3 regions of the Lacticaseibacillus salsurae genome follow, and region 1 is predicted to be linked to each of the others. Evidence: riboswitches for the same ligand, from Rfam matches in the RefSeq annotation. Region 1 holds a riboswitch; each other region holds the start of a gene.

Region 1 (6,324 bases):
CGGCCTTGCAAATAGCTGATCGCTTTTTGCGTGAAGCCACGCAAGGTGCCTTCGATGCGAGCATGATCCGCGATCACGTTGCGGATCGTGCCGGCTTGCAACTTGCCTAAAGTGATCACGGCTGAATCAGTTGGGGCGATATTGCGCGAGACGATGGTTTGCACTTGGGTGATGAAATAGGCAGCAGCCACCACCGCGTCGTTGGCATTTTGCGGAAACGCCGCATGCCCGCCGCGCCCGATAATATCGACATTGATTTCAGTGGTGCCGGCAAATAAGGTGCCAGGGTTGGTGCCGATCGCGCCTGCTGGCAAGTCTGGGCGATCATGCAAACCGTAGAATTCATCCACATGCCATTCATTTTCAAACACGCCGAGATCATAGGCGCGCTTGCCGCCGTATTCGGCTTCTTCAGCTGGTTGGAAGAAGAAGATCAAATCATCTTTAGGCTGCTTTTCGGCAAAATGCGCCAACACGCCAAGGGCCACGGTCATATGCATATCATGGCCACATGCATGGGCGACGCCAGGATGCTTGGAGCTAAACGCCAAGCCAGTATTTTCAGTGACTGGCAACGCGTCGATGTCAGCGCGATAGCCAATGGTGCGCTTGGGGTCAAAGCCGGCAACTTTGACTAACAAAGCCGTGGGCAGTTGTGGCACTTCGCGAATGGTCAGCCAAGTTTGCGGCAAGTTGTTGACGACTTTTAATAGGTAGGCGTGGGTTTGCGTTTCATGCAACGCCAGTTCTGGGATCTGATGTAAGTCGCGGCGAATTTGGATTAAATCGACCATGGCTTACAGCTTCCGCAAAGCGTCAACTAACGCCGTTTTGTCACGGGTCTGGTCGTTGGCGACTTTGATCACTTTGGCTGGGACCCCAGCTACAACGGCATTTTCCGGCACGTCTTCGATCACCACGGCACCAGCGGCGACCACTGCGCCTGCGCCGATTTGGATGCCTTCAAGGACGACGGCGTTGGCGCCGATCATGACGTTATCGCCGACGCGAACTGGTTCGGCACTGGCGGGTTCGATGACCCCAGCCAACACGGTACCGGCGCCGATATGGCAATGCTTGCCGACAAATGCGCGGCCACCTAATACGGCGCCCATATCGATCATGGAGCCTTCGCCGATTTCTGCGCCGATGTTGATAATGGCGCCCATCATGATCACCGCGTTATCGCCGATGGCCACTTGGTCGCGAATGATCGCGCCAGGTTCGATGCGGGCGTTAAAGTTGCGCACATCAAGCATTGGTACCCCAGTGTTGCGACCTTGCGCTTCCACCACTTGATCTGAGATCTTATCAGCATTGGCTTCTAAGACCGGTTGGATCTCAGCCCAGTCGCCGATCACCGTACCAGTGTGCTTGCAAGTGAAGTTATGCACGGATGCTGGGAAGGTCAAATCGGCGAGGTCGCCTTTGAGATAAACTTTGACTGGGGTCGTTTTCTTGGAATTGGCAATGGTGTTGATGACAGTTTGGGTATCTAAAGTTGGCATGGAAAAATTCCTTTCTTATTTAAACAGCTGAGTTGAGTTTAACGCGGCAAACTTAGTCGTAGCTTAAATCGTTTTGCGTCAGGTCAGCATAGCTTTGCCGGCGCACGACGAGTTTGGCTTGGCCATTTTCGGCAAAAACCACTGCCGGAATGGGATTGCGGTTATAATTTGACGCCATGGAGTAGCCGTAAGCCCCGCAGCTTTTAACGGCTAAGACGTCGCCTGCTTGTAATTGTGGCAAGTGGGCGTGGTCGATCAAAATGTCGCCAGATTCACAATACTTGCCGACTAAATGGACATCTTGTGTCGGTGTGGCGTTCGGGTCGTCGGCTTTGACCGCTTCATATTTGGCTTGGTATAGCGCTGGGCGTAAGTTGTCGCCCATGCCACCGTCAACGGCGATGTAAGGCCGCAAGCCTGGGACGGTTTTGCTGGAGCCTACGGTGTACAACTGGTAGCCGGCAGGGCCGACGATCGAGCGGCCCGGTTCGATCCAAACCGCTGGCAAAGCGAAAGGTAAGTTCTGCGCACGCAAGGTTTTGAGGATCGCTTCGACGAAATCTTCGGCTGGGATCGGGTCATCATCTTGGGTATAAGCGATGCCAAAGCCGCCGCCGACATTCAACACTGATGGGGTGTAGTTGAGTTGTTCGTGCCAGTCTTTCAAAATGCTGGCGAGCTTTTGGGTGGCGCCGATAAAGCCAGCGACATCAAAAATTTGGCTACCGATATGGGCGTGAATGCCTAATAAGTTGAATTGCGCGTTGGCTAAAGCTAACTTGGCCGCTTCAAGCGCTTGTCCAGAATCGACATCAAAGCCAAATTTGGAATCAGTTTGCCCAGTGGAGATATACGCGTGGGTGTGAGCGGAGATCCCAGGGGTCACCCGCAACAGGATGTCTTGGGTGCGCGTTGGCGTTTGGGCTAACAAGTCGCCTAGCAGGTCCAATTCATGGAAATTGTCGACGACGATAGTGCCAACGCCTAACGCTAAAGCTTCTGTAAGTTCTTTTTCAGATTTGTTATTGCCATGAAATGAAACATCTGCCATGGGAAAGCCAGCTTGTTGGGCGGTATACAATTCGCCGCCAGATACCACATCGACATGGCACGCTTCTTGCTTGGCGACTTGATACATGGCGATGGTAGCAAAAGCTTTTGACGCATAGCTGACGGCGTAGTTGAAGTGCTCAGCTTCAAAAACGCGTTTGAATGCACGGATCTGTTGGCGAATCGCGCTGACGTCATAAACATATAGCGGCGTTTGAAATTGCTTGGCAAGTTGTAAGCTGTCGACGCCACCGATCAACAAGTGGCCGGCATCATTTGTGGGATCTGACATAATGTTCTCCTTTGGCGAGATAAAAAAATAAGGCCCAGTTTTGGCATCTACCAAAACAAGGGTCTCATTCACTGGAGTCGATTGTTTGGATAGCGCCCCGTCGATTGTTCGACGACAGTGTAGCCGCTTTTCGCGTCTACCCCAACGACTAACGCATCCACTGCGCCAGCGTTTCGGCGACCGCCCCTTTTGCCTGAAGTCATTGCAGCGTGGACTGCTCGATCAGGTGACTCATGTAGGTCGCAACCTCTATCTCATTTATCATGAGTCTATAATAAATCCGGCGTGGCGTCAAATTTAATTTGTGAAAGTTTTTTGTACTAATAATGCCAGAAAATTGCGCATTTAATTCAAAATCTCGTGCTAGGCTTAGCTCAAAATATGTGTTAGACTTCATCACAAATCACCAAGTTCACATTGTTTTATCATGAAAGGGCGTTTAAACATGCGCGTAGTAAAATTTGGCGGCTCCAGTTTAGCCGATAGCAAACAATTCGAAAAAGTCGTGGCGATCATGCAAGCAGACCCGGCGCGTCAAGTCGTAGTCACCTCCGCACCTGGTAAACGCGAGCATGGCGACATCAAAGTCACGGACTTGTTGATCCGCTACTGTGAAGCGGTGCAAGCGCATGCTGATTTCGCCGACACTGTCGCTGAGATCGTCAGCCGCTATGCCGAAATCGCCACGCATTACCAATTAGCGCCAAGCGTGATGGCCCATATCCAAAGCGAACTTGAATCGTTGGCCACGGAACAATTTCCTGATGCTGATTATCAAATGGCAGCCTTTAAAGCGCATGGCGAAAAGCTCAACGGTTACTTGTTGACGGCGGTGTTGAATGCCAGTGGTAGCCAAGCCTTTTACGGCGAGCCAAAAACCATCGGCTTAGTGGTGTTAGACGAACCCAATGACGCTGAAGTCCAGGCGCAAACATACGCTAATTTGGCCAAGTTCGATCGCCAAGCCGGAATTTTGGTGGTACCAGGGTTTTACGGGTATACTGAAGCCGGTCGCATCGCCACCTTTTCTCGCGGCGGGTCAGACATCACCGGGGCGATTTTAAGTCGCGGGTTCAATGCGGATCTGTATGAGAACTTCACTGATGTCGACGGGGTATTTGCCGCGGATCCGCGCGTGGTGAAAAACCCAGCCCCGATCGCCAAAATGACTTATCGGGAAATGCGGGAACTGTCATACGGCGGCTTTGGGGTGTTTCATGATGAAGCGATCTTGCCAGCGATCGACGGGCAGATCCCGATCAACTTGAAAAACACCAACCACCCAACGCATGCCGGCACCATGATCGTCCCAGAAGCGGGATTCACCCCGCAGCATGCAGTGACTGGTATCGTGTCATCAGATCATTTCTCGGCGATCTACTTGCATCGTTACTTGTTAAACAAAGAAGTCGGCTTCACCTTGAAGCTCTTGCAGATCTTTTATGCCCATGGCATCAATTATGAACATATGCCCAGTGGGATCGATGATTTAACGATCATTTTCGATAATCGCCAATTGACGCCGCAACTGCGCACGACCTTATGCCAAGAGATCCAAGCCAAAATGCATCCCGATGTCTTGCAATGGATCGATGATTACGCCATCACCATGGTAGTCGGCGAAGGGATGGCCAAACGCATCGGGTTGATCCAACGGGTCTTGACGCCTTTGGTAATGGCCAATGTCCATGTCACCATGATCAACGAGGGGGCCAGTCAGATCTCTTTGATGTTAGGCACCTCTAAAACCCAAGCCAACACCGCAGTGCAAGCGATCTATAACGCCTTTTTCATTCCCGTCAATCAACAAATGGAGGAATAAGCATGGCTCAATTATTCAAAGTCCACGGCTCGATGAATCAATTCTTCTTGCTGGACCAAACCCAATTTGAAACGCCGCTGCCAGCCAACACGTTGGTCGAATTGACCAAAACCATCACTGCTAAAGACGGGTTGCTTAACGGCGCTGACGGCTTGTTGGTGGTATCTGCAGACGACCACGCCGCTGGGCGGATGACCGTGATCAATGCTGATGGGACTTACGCCAAAATGTGTGGCAACGGCTTGCGTACTGTTTCGCGGTATTTGGCTGAAAAAACCGGCCAAAGCGACTTTGTGGTCCAAACTGCCGAATCCGCTTTGCGCGTGCATCAAAGTGCCGACTTGGCCAAAGGCGTACCAGCTTTTGGCGTGGAGATCTCACCAGTTAGCTTTAAAGCGGCCGACTTGCCTTTTGCCCAGCTTGGCCATGATGAGATCATCGATCAAGTGTTACCTGAAATTCACCCTAGCTTTAAGTTCACTGCCATTGCCGTGCCGAACCCACATTTGATCGCATTTGTTTCTGAAGCAGAGTTGAATGGCATGGCGATCGGAGAGATCGGCAAGCGCTTGAATGCACCCAACCCTTATTTCCCAGAAGGTGTCAATGTCACCTTTGCTGCCATCATGGGACCGCAAACCATTTTTGCACGAACTTATGAACGTGGCGTAGGCTTCACCAACGCTTGTGGGACAGGGATGTCAGCGACGACTTTGGCGCTGGTGTTGACTCATCCAGACGTCGCCCAACTGGATCAATTGATCACCGTGTATAATCCTGGCGGTAAGGTCCAAACCAATGTCCATCGTGAAAATGGGCAATATTGGATCGAATTGATCGGCAATGCCACAGTGACACATGAGATCCAGATCCCAGACGCCAGTTTACAAGCAGGCAATTTTGCTAAGGCGACGACGCGTGAAACTGGCGAGCAAGCTGATTATGAACGCTTCGTTGCCGGGTTGCCGGTGCATGGCTTAGTGAAGACAATTTAAATTTTTGGAGGAACGAAATATTATGAGTGGCTATCATGTAGCAGTCGTTGGTGCAACCGGTGCCGTGGGGACACGGATGTTGAAGATGGTGGCGCAATCGCCACTACCGATCGCAAGTGTCAAAGCCTTGGCGTCCAAGCGTTCTGCTGGCAAAAAGTTGGCATACGGCGATGGCGAATTAACCGTTGAAGAATTGACTGATGATTCATTTGCCGGTATCGATATTGCGCTGTTTTCTGCTGGCGGGTCGGTGTCCAAGCGTTTTGCGCCGAGTGCCGTTAAAGCTGGCGCGATCGTGGTGGATAACACCAGCGCTTTTCGGATGGAACCAGACATTCCGCTGGTGGTACCAGAAGTTAACCCAGAAGCGTTGCGGACGCATCATGGCATCATTGCCAACCCGAACTGTTCCACGATCCAAATGGTGGTAGCGTTGGAGCCGATCCGCAAGGCATTTGGCCTCAAGCGCATCATGGTGTCGACTTATCAAGCGGTCGGTGGCGCTGGCCAGCGCGCGTTGAATGAATTGGCTGCAGAATCTCAAGCATATTTAGACGGGGATGTCACTAAAGTTACCCCAGAGATCTTGCCAACTGCAGGCGATAAGAAGCATTACCAAATGGCCTTTAACTTATTGCCGCAAATCGACGTGTTTGA
Region 2 (6,324 bases), on a different contig from region 1:
CTTTAGGCCTCAGCTTCTCGCAGGTTATGCGCGGTTCAAGTAGCGCTTCAAGAATTCTTGAGTAACGGTTTTGCTTGGATGGTCGAAGATCTCAGCTGGCGTGCCGGCTTCGGCAATGACGCCTTCGTTCATGAACACAACGCGATCGGAAACATCTTTGGCAAATTGCATTTCATGGGTGACCACGATCATGGTCAACCCAGTGTCAGCTAAGGCTTTCATCGCATTCAATACGTCGTCGACCATTTCCGGATCCAACGCTGACGTCGGTTCGTCAAACAATAAGACTTCTGGATCCATGGCGACGGCTCGGGCGATGGCGACACGCTGCTTTTGCCCGCCGGAAAGTTGGTCTGGCTTGGCATTGACGAAAGGCGCCATGCCGACTTGCTTTAACAATTCCAAAGCGTGCGTTTTGGCTTCAGCAGCGCTGCGACGCAACACCGTGGTTTGTGGGGTGACCACGTTTTGCAAAACGGTCAAGTTGTTGAACAAGTTGAATTGCTGAAACACCATGCCAACAGCGGCGCGGTAATGCGGCAAGTCAACATCCCCAGACACCACGCTTTTGCCATGGAACAGGATGTCGCCGCCAGTGGGTTCTTCCAATAAGTTGATATTGCGCAACAAGGTGGACTTCCCAGAGCCAGAGCGGCCAATGATGGATACCACTTCGCCTTTATGCACGTCGAAGTTGATATCAGTCAGCACTTCATGCGTCCCGAAGGCTTTTTTCAAATTCTTGACTTCAATGATCGTATCAGCCATTATTTTGCCTCCTTTGCATCAACAGCTTGCATTTGGTTGGACATCAAGTTGTAGTTCTTCGGCCCGTCGATGCGCTTTTCGATCAAGCGGAACAGACGCGAGATCGTGAAGGTCAAGATCAAGTAGATCCCAGAAACGATCAAGTAAGTGTGGAAGAACTGGAAGTTTTGCCCGGCGACAGTTTCGGCGGAGAAGAACAATTCGGAAACGGAGATCACAGACAACACTGACGTATCCTTGATGTTGACGATGAATTCGTTGGTCACGGCTGGCAAGGAGTTGCGGATCGCTTGTGGCAAAACGACTTTCATCATCGTTTGCAAATGGGTGAAGCCTAACGCATGCGCCGCTTCAAACTGGCCTTCATCCACGGAAATGATCCCGCCACGGATGATCTCAGAAATATAAGCCCCAGTGTTGATCGAGACAATGACCAACGCGGCAGTGGTTTTGTTCATATTGATGCCAAACGCTTGGGCAGCGCCGTAATACAATACCGCTGCTTGCACGATCATAGGTGTGCCACGGAAAACTTCGATATAAACGGCTAATAACCAGTTGATCAACCACTGTAAGCCGCGTTTGCCTTTGGTCTTAGGCGTCGGAATGGTGCGAATGATCCCGACTAATAAGCCGATCACAAACCCAACGATGGTCCCGACCAAAGAGATCAATAAGGTCATGCCAGTGCCACGCAATAACATTGGCCCGTATTGCTTTAAGATCTGCATGAACCAGTTGCCACCTTGGCTGGTGGAAGGCTGGTTGGCTACGGCGTCGTTCATCATTTGATTGCGTGTTGATGTCGAGATCTTGGCTAACTCTTCATTGATCTTGGCTTTATTGGGATCGTTTTTGCGCAAGCCGATGGCCAAGTCCACATCTTCTGGGTTGGTTTTAAAACCATTGGCCTTGGAGAACTTCAAGTAAGTCAAGTTCGGGTTGGCATTTTGCGCAGTGATGCCTTCTGGAACTTCGGAAACATACCCATCAATGGTGCCAGATTCAAGCGCCACTCGCATTGCGGGGAAGTTGTTCATCGCCGCTTCTTTGATGACGCCTTTCATTTGCTTGATGGCTTGATAATGGAAAGTGGACAGTTGCGCGGTGATCTTGGCGCCTTTGAAGTCATTGATGGACTTAGCTTTGGCGTATTTGGAATCGCGCCGTACCACCACCGTCAACTTCGAAGCGTAATACGTGCTGGTAAAATCGATCGCCTTGCGCCGTTCGGCAGTGGGCGACATCCCGGCGATGATCGCATCGATCTTGCCAGACGTTAAGGCTGGTTGTAACCCATCCCAAGAAGTCTTGACCACGATAACTTTTTTGCCGATGGCTTTGGCCACTTTCTTAGCCATTTGCACATCGTAGCCATTGGCGTAATCATGAGAGCCTTGGATCTTCACGGCGCCGTTTGACGCATCAGATTGGGTCCAGTTGAATGGGGCATAGCCGGCTTCCATCCCGACTTTGAAGGTCCCACTGGCAGAAACGCTTTGGATGCTGAAAGCCAGTACTGCTAACAGCGCCACGGCGATCCCATTAAGGTAAAGCCATACTTTTTTCATCAGACATAGTCCTCCTTCGTTGTTTGCGCACCGAAGGAATAGAGAGAACATTAAAGGGGATCGACCTATATCATAAATAAAGGTCGATCCCCTGATTTCAGTAGTTAAACCAGAATCATAGCGCTCCGCATTGCTGCGACAGTTCAAGCGATATTTTCGCTTGCCCCAACCAAACCGCTCCTAGATGAACGATCTGATTTCGGCGGGGATGCTTACGACAGGATCAAAGGGATCTAGCCCTCACCTGTTTTCGTCACCACCCGCGACCTCTATTTCTTGGTGGATATTCACATGTCTTGCCTGAAAGTATAGCGCGAACCCCAGTCGGCGTCAACGTATTATGCATGCGATCGAAAAACGCTTTCCATAAATTAAAAAGCGTTTTAATGAGTTGGACGAGCCGACGCTGACGTGAAAAGTAGTCGAGTTGTTCCTACAAATATAGCAGATCTGGCTTAACTTTTCCCCAGTCAAACCCTTGTCGCACATAAAGATTTGCAAAAAAATTTGAGTCAAATGCCTGCTGGTATAGTCCTTTCATGAAAACGCTCAAATTTCTCGTAGGAAAGGGGTTGCAAAGCGTGACTGATAACGGCATACTAGCTCATGGGGATTCATTCACCGGTCAAAATCTGCATACTTATTCTACATTATTCAATGCAGCCGGCGACCGAACCCAAATATTATTTAGGAGGCGACAAACAATGGTCGGAATCATTCTTGCTAGTCATGGGCAATTCGCTGCTGGCATCAAGCAATCTGGTCAAATGATCTTCGGTGAACAAGAAAAAGTCGAAGCTGTGACTTTCATGCCAAACGAAGGCCCAGATGATCTCAAGAAGCATCTTGAAGAAGCCATTGCGAAGTTCGGCGAAGACGACGAAGTGTTGTTCTTAGTCGATCTGTGGGGCGGTTCACCATTCAACCAATCCAACGGTTTGTTCGAAGCACATAAGGACAAGTGGGCAATTGTAACAGGGCTGAACCTGCCAATGCTCATTGAAGCTTATGGCTCACGTCTGTCGATGACATCGGCACACGAGATTGCTGCACACTTAGTAGAAGCTGGGCGTGACGGTGTGAAGATCAAACCAGAATCACTTGAACCTAAACCAAAAGCTGCACCTGCTGCAGCTCAAGGTGGCAACGCCGGGAAACCTGGGAAGCTCGAATATGTGCTTGCTCGGATCGACTCTCGTCTGTTGCATGGTCAAGTCGCAACTGCTTGGTCCAAGTCGGTTAAGCCTACCCGTATCATCGTTGTTTCTGACAACGTTGCCAAGGATAAGCTGCGTAAGCAATTGATCACTGACGCTGCGCCTGGTGGTGTTCACGCCCACGTTGTGCCAGTTGATCAAATGATCAAGATCGCCAAAGATGATAAGCACTTTGGCGGCGAACGTGCACTGCTATTATTCGAAACCCCTCAAGACGCATTACGCGCAGTTGAAGGTGGCGTACCGTTGAAGACCATCAACGTTGGGTCCATGGCCCACTCCGCTGGTAAAGTTCAACCTAACAAAGTTTTGGCTTTTGACCAAGATGATATCGATACCTTCGCTAAACTGAAGGCTGACGGCTTGACCTTTGATGTCCGCAAAGTCCCAACCGACTCTCAAGACAACATGGATGCCATCTTGAAGAAAGCGCAAGACGCTTTGAACGCTGCAAAGTAACTTCAATCAAAACATTGCGATGAACGCATCGTGATGCTCGACTATTATTCCTACAAAAAGGGAGGATACTAAAATGTCTTTGAATTTCATTCAAATCATCCTAGTCCTCATCGTCGCATTCTTAGCTGGGATGGAAGGGATTCTTGATGAATTCGAATTCCACCAACCAGTTGTAGCCTGCACGTTGATCGGCTTGGTTACTGGCCAATTGGTCCCATGTGTTATCTTAGGCGGGACCTTGCAAATGATCGCCTTAGGCTGGGCGAACATCGGTGCCGCTGTTGCGCCTGACGCGGCTTTGGCTTCTGTTGCATCTGCCATCATTCTTGTTCTTGGCGGCCAAGGCAAAGCAGGGGTTTCCTCAGCTATTGCTATCGCCGTTCCTCTGGCCGTTGCCGGCTTACTGTTGACCACCTTAGTTCGTACCGTCACTGTTGCGATCATCCATATCATGGATAAAGCAGCTGAAGAAGGTAGCTTTGGTAAGATCGACTTCTGGCAATGGGTTGCGATCTGCTTACAAGGTTTGCGTATTGCGATCCCTGCAGGCTTCATCATTGCTGTTGGTTCCGGCCCTGTTAAGGCAATGCTGGATGCAATGCCGACTTGGTTAGTTGATGGCTTGTCAATCGGTGGTGGCATGGTTGTTGCCGTTGGTTATGCGATGGTTATCAACATGATGGCGACTGCTGAAGTATGGCCATTCTTCGCCATCGGCTTCGTGCTTGGCACTGTTACCGAAATCACCTTGATCGGTTTAGGTGCTATCGGTGTTGGCTTGGCCTTGATCTACTTGAACTTGTCCAAGATGGGCGGCTCAAGTGATGGCGGTCAATCCACTGGTTCTGGTGATGCCGTTGGCGACATCATTGACAACTACTAGAAGGAGGTAGAACACAATGGCTGATCAGATCAAATTAACGAAAAAAGATCGTTGGGATGTGTGCTGGCGTTCGACCTTCCTGCAAGGTTCTTGGAACTACGAACGTATGCAAAACGGTGGCTGGACTTATGCTTTAATTCCAGCTTTGAAGAAGTTGTACACGACTAAAGAAGATCGTGTTGCCGCTTTGAAGCGTCACATGGAATTCTTTAACACTCACCCATACTTGGCTTCACCTGTTATCGGTGTTACTTTGGCCCTTGAAGAAGAACGTGCCAACGGCGCTGCTGTTGACGATGTTACGATCCAAGGTGTTAAGGTCGGCATGATGGGCCCTCTGGCCGGTGTCGGCGACCCAGTATTCTGGTTCACTGTACGTCCGATCTTAGGTGCCTTGGCTGCTTCTATGGCCATGACTGGTTCCATCGTTGGCCCAATCATTTTCTTCGTGGCTTGGAACATTATCCGTATCGCCTTCCTGTGGTACACTCAAGAATTTGGCTACAAAGCTGGTTCTCGTATCGCCGACGATATGTCCGGTTCCTTGTTGCAAGATGTTACCAAAGGTGCTTCCATCCTTGGTATGTTCATCTTAGGTTCTCTGGTAGAACGTTGGGTTTCTGTTAAGTTCACACCAACGGTTTCCGATGTTCAATTGGACAAAGGTGCTTACATTGACTGGGGCTCCTTACCAAAAGGTGCCAAGGGTATCCAAACTGCTTTGCAACAACAAGCTGCTGGTTTGTCCTTGACTGACCACAAAGTTACCACGTTGCAACAGAACTTGGATTCCTTGATCCCTGGCTTAGCTGGTCTTCTGGTTACCTTGCTTTGCATGTGGTTACTCAAGAAGAAAGTTAGCCCGATCATCATCATCTTCGGTTTGTTCATTGTTGGTATCGTCTTACACGTTCTCCACATTATGTAACAAACCTGCCGAGCTCACGAAGAGCTTAGCTTGAAGTGAAAATGGCCTTGTGGCGTCGATTTAAATCGACGTGGCAAGGTCATTTTTGTGTGGGGAAACGCAATTTCATGACTGGCGGCAGGGATCGCGATATTTCTGATGAGGTGCCAAGGCCGGACGATGGGGCTTGGACTTGCTTGGGATGGAGGTGATCTGCCACTTGGCGATGGACCTAAATGGCATCAAGGATCAGATCGCCATGCCGGCCTAGAAAACCACCAAGTGAGATTCGGATGAAGAGGAGAGATTCCTCAAATATCCCAGTTTTGCATACGGACTTGCATCTGGGTCCTGTTGCCACAGGGTATCGCGACATGATATACTATGGGCATACAAAAAGGCACGATGCTACCAACATCGTGTCCTCCCGGATAGTTATCCGCACACAGCGCCTAAGAGCGGTAGCTTTTCGGCGATAACTTAATTCAAAGTCGCGCTTACTCTGCTAAAAGTTAATGG
Region 3 (6,324 bases), on a different contig from region 1:
CCACTTCTGGCCCTGGGGCGTCTAACTTAGCCACTGGCTTGGTCACCGCCAATGCGGAAGGCGACCCAGTGTTGGCGATTTCCGGGCAAGTCAAGCGTGCCGATCTGTTGCGCTCAGCCCATCAAAGCATGAAAAATGCCGACTTATTTGCACCGATCACCAAATATTCGGCCGAAGTCCAAGATCCTGATAACGTGTCTGAAATCATTGCCAATGCCTATCAAGCCGCCGAATCTGGCAAACAAGGGGCTAGCTTTGTGTCCGTACCGCAAGATGTCACCGATGCGCCAGTCACTTCTGAAGCCATCCGTGCGATGAACGCGCCAAAGCTTGGCCCTGCCAGTCCTGCTGATATGACTTATTTGGCGCGCCAGATCAAAGATGCGCAATTGCCGGTGTTGTTATTAGGCATGCGCGCTTCTAGTGCGGCGGTCACCAAAGCCATCCGTGAATTGTTATCTGTCAGCGAATTGCCAGTCGTGGAAACGTTCCAAGGCGCAGGGATCATTTCGGCTGATCTTGAAGACAACTTCTTTGGTCGTGTGGGCTTGTTCCGCAACCAACCAGGCGATCAGTTGTTGCAACGCTCTGACTTGGTGATCACAATCGGGTATGACCCTGTCGAATATGAACCGCGTAACTGGAACGCTGATGGCAAAGCGCGCATCGTGGTGATCGATCAAGCGCCAGCTGAAATCGACCACAACTTCCAGCCAGAAACCGAACTGATCGGCGATATTGCCCAAACCTTGGAGATCTTGACGCCATTGGTGCGTGGCTATCAAGTCGCGCCTAGTGCCAAGCGGTACTTACAAGCCCAACAAGCGAAGCTACAGGAACGCGACGTGCCACCAGCATTAGCGGATCAGCAATATTCCCATCCGTTAAGTATCGTCGCCGAACTGCAAAAACGCGTCACCGAGCATATGACGGTGGCGGTGGATGTGGGGAGTTTTTACATTTGGATGGCGCGGCATTTCCGCAGCTACCAACCCCGCCGCTTGCTGTTTTCTAACGGCATGCAAACGTTAGGGGTGGCGTTGCCTTGGGCGATCGCCGCGACGTTGGTGCGCCCGAATGAAAAGGCGATCTCCATTTCTGGGGATGGCGGCTTCTTATTCTCCAGCCAAGAGCTGGAAACAGCCGTGCGCTTGCACGCCAACTTGGTCCACATTATTTGGAACGATGGCCATTACGATATGGTGAAATTCCAAGAAGAAATGAAATATGGCCGCTCTGCCGGCGTTGACTTTGGCCCAGTGGATTTCGTTAAGTATGCGCAAAGTTTTGGCGCCACTGGTTTACGCGTTGAAAAGCCAGAACAACTTGGTGACATTTTGGATCAAGCGTTTGCCGCTGACGGCCCAGTGGTGGTCGATATTCCAGTGGACTATTCGGATAATTTAAAGCTGTCTGCAGACATGTTGGAAGATCAATTCTGATCGCCAGCAAAAAGGATGACGATGAAACTTTATCAACATGGCACGTTAGCCAATTTAGTTCCAGGTTTGTTTGGCGGGACCTTGTCGCTTCACGACTTGTTGCAACACGGAGATACCGGCATCGGGACCTTGGCTGGCTTAGATGGTGAATTGATCATTTTACACGGCACAGTGTATCAAGTGGCCGCCACTGGCAAAGTGCGCCAAGTCGCTGAAAGCGAAACGGTGCCTTTTGCCAATGTCCATCACGCTGATTTCACGCCAGCAGGTCGTTTGCATGAGGTGGGGGATGCGCAGTTGCGCGACACGTTGGCCCAAAAATTGGTGTCGTTGAATGTGTTTTCTGCCGTCAAGCTGACAGGGACCTTTGCGCAAGTTACCACGCGGGCAGTGGCTGGGCAAAAGCGGCCTTACCCGACGCTTAAAGCCACCGCGCAAGCACAAAGTGTGTTCACCAAAGCCAATGTCACCGGCACGATCATCGGCTATTATTCGCCGAAGTTATTTGCCGGGGCTGCAGCGCCTGGGTTTCACTTGCACTTTTTAAGCGATGATCATGAATTTGGCGGGCATTTGTTGCATGCAGATGTTGCCCAAGCTGACTTGGCGCTACAAGCGTTTGACAGCTTGGATCTGCATTTGCCGCTGAATGACCTTGAATTTCAACAATTAGACCTTGATAGTGATCAAATCGTTGCGGATATCGAACTTGCTGAGAAGTAAGTGAGAGTGCCGTGAGAGCCGCTGGCATCTGCTGGCGGCTTTTTGCTATACTGTAATTTGAAAAAAATTGAATCCAATCTTTAGAGGTCGCGTCAATGATCAGTCAGCTGCTTTGGTGGGTGTTGCCACAATGAAAGTTGCTTAAAGGCATTGACGCCGAAAGGGAAGCCGCCACACCGGTCGAACTTGGGACAAGTCGGGAATACCGCTTGGACTGTCGCTTGGCGATGTGCTAATGAACCCGATTTTGGCGCGCGCTTGGCGGCGCTTTTTCTTTGGTCAAATAAGGGAGTTTCGTTTTGGCAGATAAATCTGAACATAATCAAGTGGCCCGCTCACTGAAAACGCGGCACTTGTCGATGATCGCTTTAGGGGGATCGATCGGCACTGGCTTGTTTGTGGCCAGCGGTGGCGCTATTGCCAATGCTGGTCCAGGCGGCGCGATTTTGGCATATTTAGGCATCGGGGTGATGGTGTTTTTCCTGATGACCAGCTTAGGGGAAATGGCCACCTACATTCCAGTGTCTGGCAGTTTTTCTGAATATGCTAGCCGCTTTGTCGATCCCGCAGTCGGTTTTGCGTTAGGCTGGAATTATTGGTTCAACTGGGCGATCACCGTTGCCGTAGACATTGCCACCACGGCGATCGTGATGCACTTTTGGGTACCGGCGATCCCTGGGTGGATGATCAGTTTGGCATTTTTGCTGCTGATTTTTGTGATCAATATTATTTCCGTCAAAAGTTTTGGCGAAACCGAATATTGGCTGTCGTTGATCAAAGTGATCACCGTGATCGTGTTTTTGATCGTTGGGGTAATGACGATTTTTGGCATTTTAGGTGGACAACACATCGGCTTTGCCAATTACCATTATCACGACGCGCCATTTGTTGGCGGGTGGCCGGCGACGTTATCGGTGTTTGTGGTGGCTGGATTCTCGTTTCAAGGCACGGAGTTGATCGGGATCACGGCTGGGGAATCGGAAACCCCTGAGATCAGTATCCCCAAAGCCATCAAGCAAGTGTTTTGGCGGATCTTGCTGTTTTATATTCTCGCCATTGCCGTGATCGCCGCGATCATTCCATACACCAGCCCGAACTTGCTTGGGGCTTCAGCGTCTGATGTGGCGATTTCGCCATTTACCTTGGTGTTTAAGCGTATCGGCTTGGCCGGCGCAGCCAGTGTGATGAACGCGGTGATCTTAACGTCAGTGTTGTCGTCGGCTAATTCAGGGATGTACGCGTCGACGCGCATGCTTTGGGCGATGGGCAACTCTGGATTTGCCCCAAAGATCTTTGGGAAAACCAATAACCGCGGCGTGCCGCTACCGGCGTTGTTAGCGACCACGGCAGTGGGCGCGTTGACCTTTTTGTCCAGTATTTTAGGGCCGAATGTGTACCAGTTGTTAGTGGCGGCTAGTGGCTTGACTGGCTTTTTAGCCTGGCTAGGGATCGCGGTGTCGCATTACCGCTTCCGGCGGGCGTTTGTGGCACAAGGGCACAAATTGTCTGAATTGGTTTATCATGCCAAGTGGTTCCCGATCGGGCCGATTTTAGCGATCGTGATGAGTTTGATCGTGATCTTAGGGCAAGATATCAGCTCGGTGACCCATTTCGCTTGGGACCGCTTGTTGATCTCTTATATGTCCATCCCCTTATTTATCGTGTTGACGGTATGGTACAAGCTCAAACACAAAACGCATTTGTTATCACTTGATGAAATCGACTTAACGCCGCATCGCGATCATCGCAAAGAAGCACCCAAACCATAACCTCAGTCCATCGGCAAGTGCCGGTGGGCTTTTTGTCAGGCTGATGTATTCGCCAAGAGTTAGCTTGCCATCAGCAAAGATTGACAACGCTTTCTTGACTCGCTACAATTGAGTAGCAAGAAGTGGAGGCGACAGTATGCGTATGACCCCAGAGGTTAAGGTGTTTTTATACATGGTATCGATGGCTGATGCCCAGCAAACGCTGCAAGATCCGCGCTGGCTGGAACGTTATCATCTCGATCCGCACAGAACCTTCGCCAAGTTACAAAGCCATGGCTATTTACAAGCTGTGGCCACTGGCAATGAGTTGACCGCCAAGGCGCGCAAAGTCTTGGCTGATATTGACGATTGGTTATGGATCCATGAATATTATCTGCCTGGGGTGATCGATTTCCCGCTGGCCAAACGCATGGCCTATCGCACTGACCTGCAAGGGTACCCGTTGGTGCAAGCGTTGTTGGAGCAAGCGGAAACTGACGCAGCAGGCGACCCTGATTATCTGGCGTTGTTGTTGCGCCATCAGCTGAAGTTAGAATTTAGCACCCATCACGATCACGCCGCGATCAAAACCTTGATGCAATTGATGTATTCAGAACTCGACGTGCAAAACGACGTTGATCTGAAAGCCTTTAACTACCATAATTCTTGGTTGAAAGTCACCAATTTTGAAAAGCAACTGCTCAAACAGCTGTTGGGCCGCTTAGGTCAAACGGTTGACGATTTTGAAATGGCTTTTTCCCAGTGGTTGCAAACCATGCCTAGTCACGGCCGCTTTTTCACCAATTTTGAAGTGATGACCATTGTAATGTATGAATTAGGCAATGACGATCGGCGGTTGGACGATTTGTATCATACCGCCGCCATGCGGCATTTGGCCCAAAATGCGTGTCAACAAAATACCCAGCCACATTCGGCCACAGGTTGACTGAAACTTGGCTGTGCCATTTGTCCAAAACGCAAAAGCGCCCATGCACCGCGATTCTAAAAAAACGGAATCGCAGCGCATGGGCGCTTTTGCGTTTGGCTAAACTGTGGTTAGGCATCAGGTGCCAAGCTAGGGGATAACGCCACCAAGCGGCTGTTGTGCAAGGCGGCTAGTTTTTCATATAAGTGATGATAATCGCTCCCATTGGCATCCAAGTCCCAAATCAGCGACGCTTCTGGATAGTTGGTGGTGAAGGCTTTGGTTTTCGGGGCGATCAACATGCTGGATTCGGTGATCAAAAAGTCGCATTGGTTCAAGGCATCGGCATCTTTTAAGCGATCGACAAACCCGATATTGTCCAAAAAAGCATGTAACCGTCGATGCAAAATATCATTTGGCTCCAATACCACTGCGACTTTCAAGCGGACCGTGGGATCATACGCATTGATCGCAGGCCCTAACACATACATCACAAAGCGGCAAAAGGCATGCGCTGACGCGTGTAACGCGGCATATTCTGGCGTTTGCGGCAAGTTGGTCACAAAGGTGTACACCCGCATGCTCAACTGATTCAATCTGACGCTGGTTTTTTTCGGCGCGTCAAAATCACTGGCTTTGCAGTAATCACACCCTAAACTCAAAAAACACGCCAACACGCGCAATAAATTCAGTTGTAACCCCAGATCGGTGTGTAACGCGACATAGCCTGGATCAGTAGGGTTGAGCAAGTCGTGTTGCATCATCATCAACACTTTGGCGGCAGTTGGCGTGGCGGTAGTCAAGCGTTGTTTGCGCTTGGTCCAAGCACTCAAGCCGATATGGCCAAACCGCAGTGCAGCGGCTTGGTGAAAGGCGATAAATTGATTTTCATAAACCAACTGCTCAGCGGTTAAGTGGGGAAACTGGCTGGCTGTGAAGTAGGCATTGGCATCAGGCAACAAGTTAGCGATTTGATGGTCTAGCGCGGCGCCATGCGCCATGCGAATGCGGCTGACGGCAAGTAAGTACAAGTCCATGTGTTGGGCTAACACATTGGTATGTAAACGCGGGAATTGTTGATATTGATGCAGCAGATCTGCTTGGGAGATCGCCACAAACGGCCAAGTGGCACCTTGGGTGGCTTGCCAATAACATTGTTGCAACAACAAGCGCAAGCACGCTTCAGGCCCGACAAAAGTCAGCGTCGGATACACCAGCTTTAAATGATACCGCGCTAAAAATGCCCGCAAGTTGGCGGTTTTGCGCATCAGAGTCGATCGTGACACAAAATGTTCATCACAAAAACGATCCAAACTGGGCTGATGGCCTTGCACCACCTCATCAAAAAACTGCCAAGCCAAGGCGTCTTGAAACTGTTGGGTGATATATAAGTCTAATGAAACGCTGTGCGGCGCCGCTTGGATCAAGCGCTCACGCATGTCTGCAGGCGTTTGCTGGTATAGATCAGCGAGATCTGCATTAAGTT

The links. Region 1 has a riboswitch for lysine ahead of lysA (diaminopimelate decarboxylase). Riboswitches for the same ligand answer to the same signal wherever they lie in the genome.
Region 2: another riboswitch for lysine. It lies ahead of ACKTSG_RS08770 (ABC transporter permease subunit); the one in region 1 lies ahead of lysA (diaminopimelate decarboxylase).
Region 3: another riboswitch for lysine. It lies ahead of ACKTSG_RS10525 (amino acid permease); the one in region 1 lies ahead of lysA (diaminopimelate decarboxylase).

The regions. Positions count from the first base shown of each region.
Region 1 covers NZ_BAAFZI010000003.1:75,704-82,027, forward strand. The annotation lists gene ACKTSG_RS02280 (N-acetyldiaminopimelate deacetylase) at 1-794, opposite strand, end outside; gene dapD (2,3,4,5-tetrahydropyridine-2,6-dicarboxylate N-acetyltransferase) at 798-1,508, opposite strand; gene lysA (diaminopimelate decarboxylase) at 1,561-2,850, opposite strand; lysine riboswitch at 2,933-3,110, opposite strand; gene ACKTSG_RS02295 (aspartate kinase) at 3,296-4,672, shown strand; gene dapF (diaminopimelate epimerase) at 4,675-5,667, shown strand; gene ACKTSG_RS02305 (aspartate-semialdehyde dehydrogenase) at 5,690-6,324, shown strand, end outside.
Region 2 covers NZ_BAAFZI010000027.1:1,655-7,978, reverse strand. The annotation lists gene ACKTSG_RS08775 (amino acid ABC transporter ATP-binding protein) at 25-768, opposite strand; gene ACKTSG_RS08770 (ABC transporter permease subunit) at 768-2,339, opposite strand; lysine riboswitch at 2,450-2,619, opposite strand; gene ACKTSG_RS08765 (mannose/fructose/sorbose PTS transporter subunit IIA) at 3,044-4,015, shown strand; gene ACKTSG_RS08760 (PTS mannose/fructose/sorbose transporter subunit IIC) at 4,089-4,898, shown strand; gene ACKTSG_RS08755 (PTS system mannose/fructose/sorbose family transporter subunit IID) at 4,915-5,826, shown strand.
Region 3 covers NZ_BAAFZI010000040.1:11,571-17,894, forward strand. The annotation lists gene alsS (acetolactate synthase AlsS) at 1-1,442, shown strand, start outside; gene budA (acetolactate decarboxylase) at 1,458-2,165, shown strand; lysine riboswitch at 2,239-2,408, shown strand; gene ACKTSG_RS10525 (amino acid permease) at 2,525-3,934, shown strand; gene ACKTSG_RS10530 (hypothetical protein) at 4,071-4,859, shown strand; gene ACKTSG_RS10535 (helix-turn-helix domain-containing protein) at 4,970-6,324, opposite strand, start outside.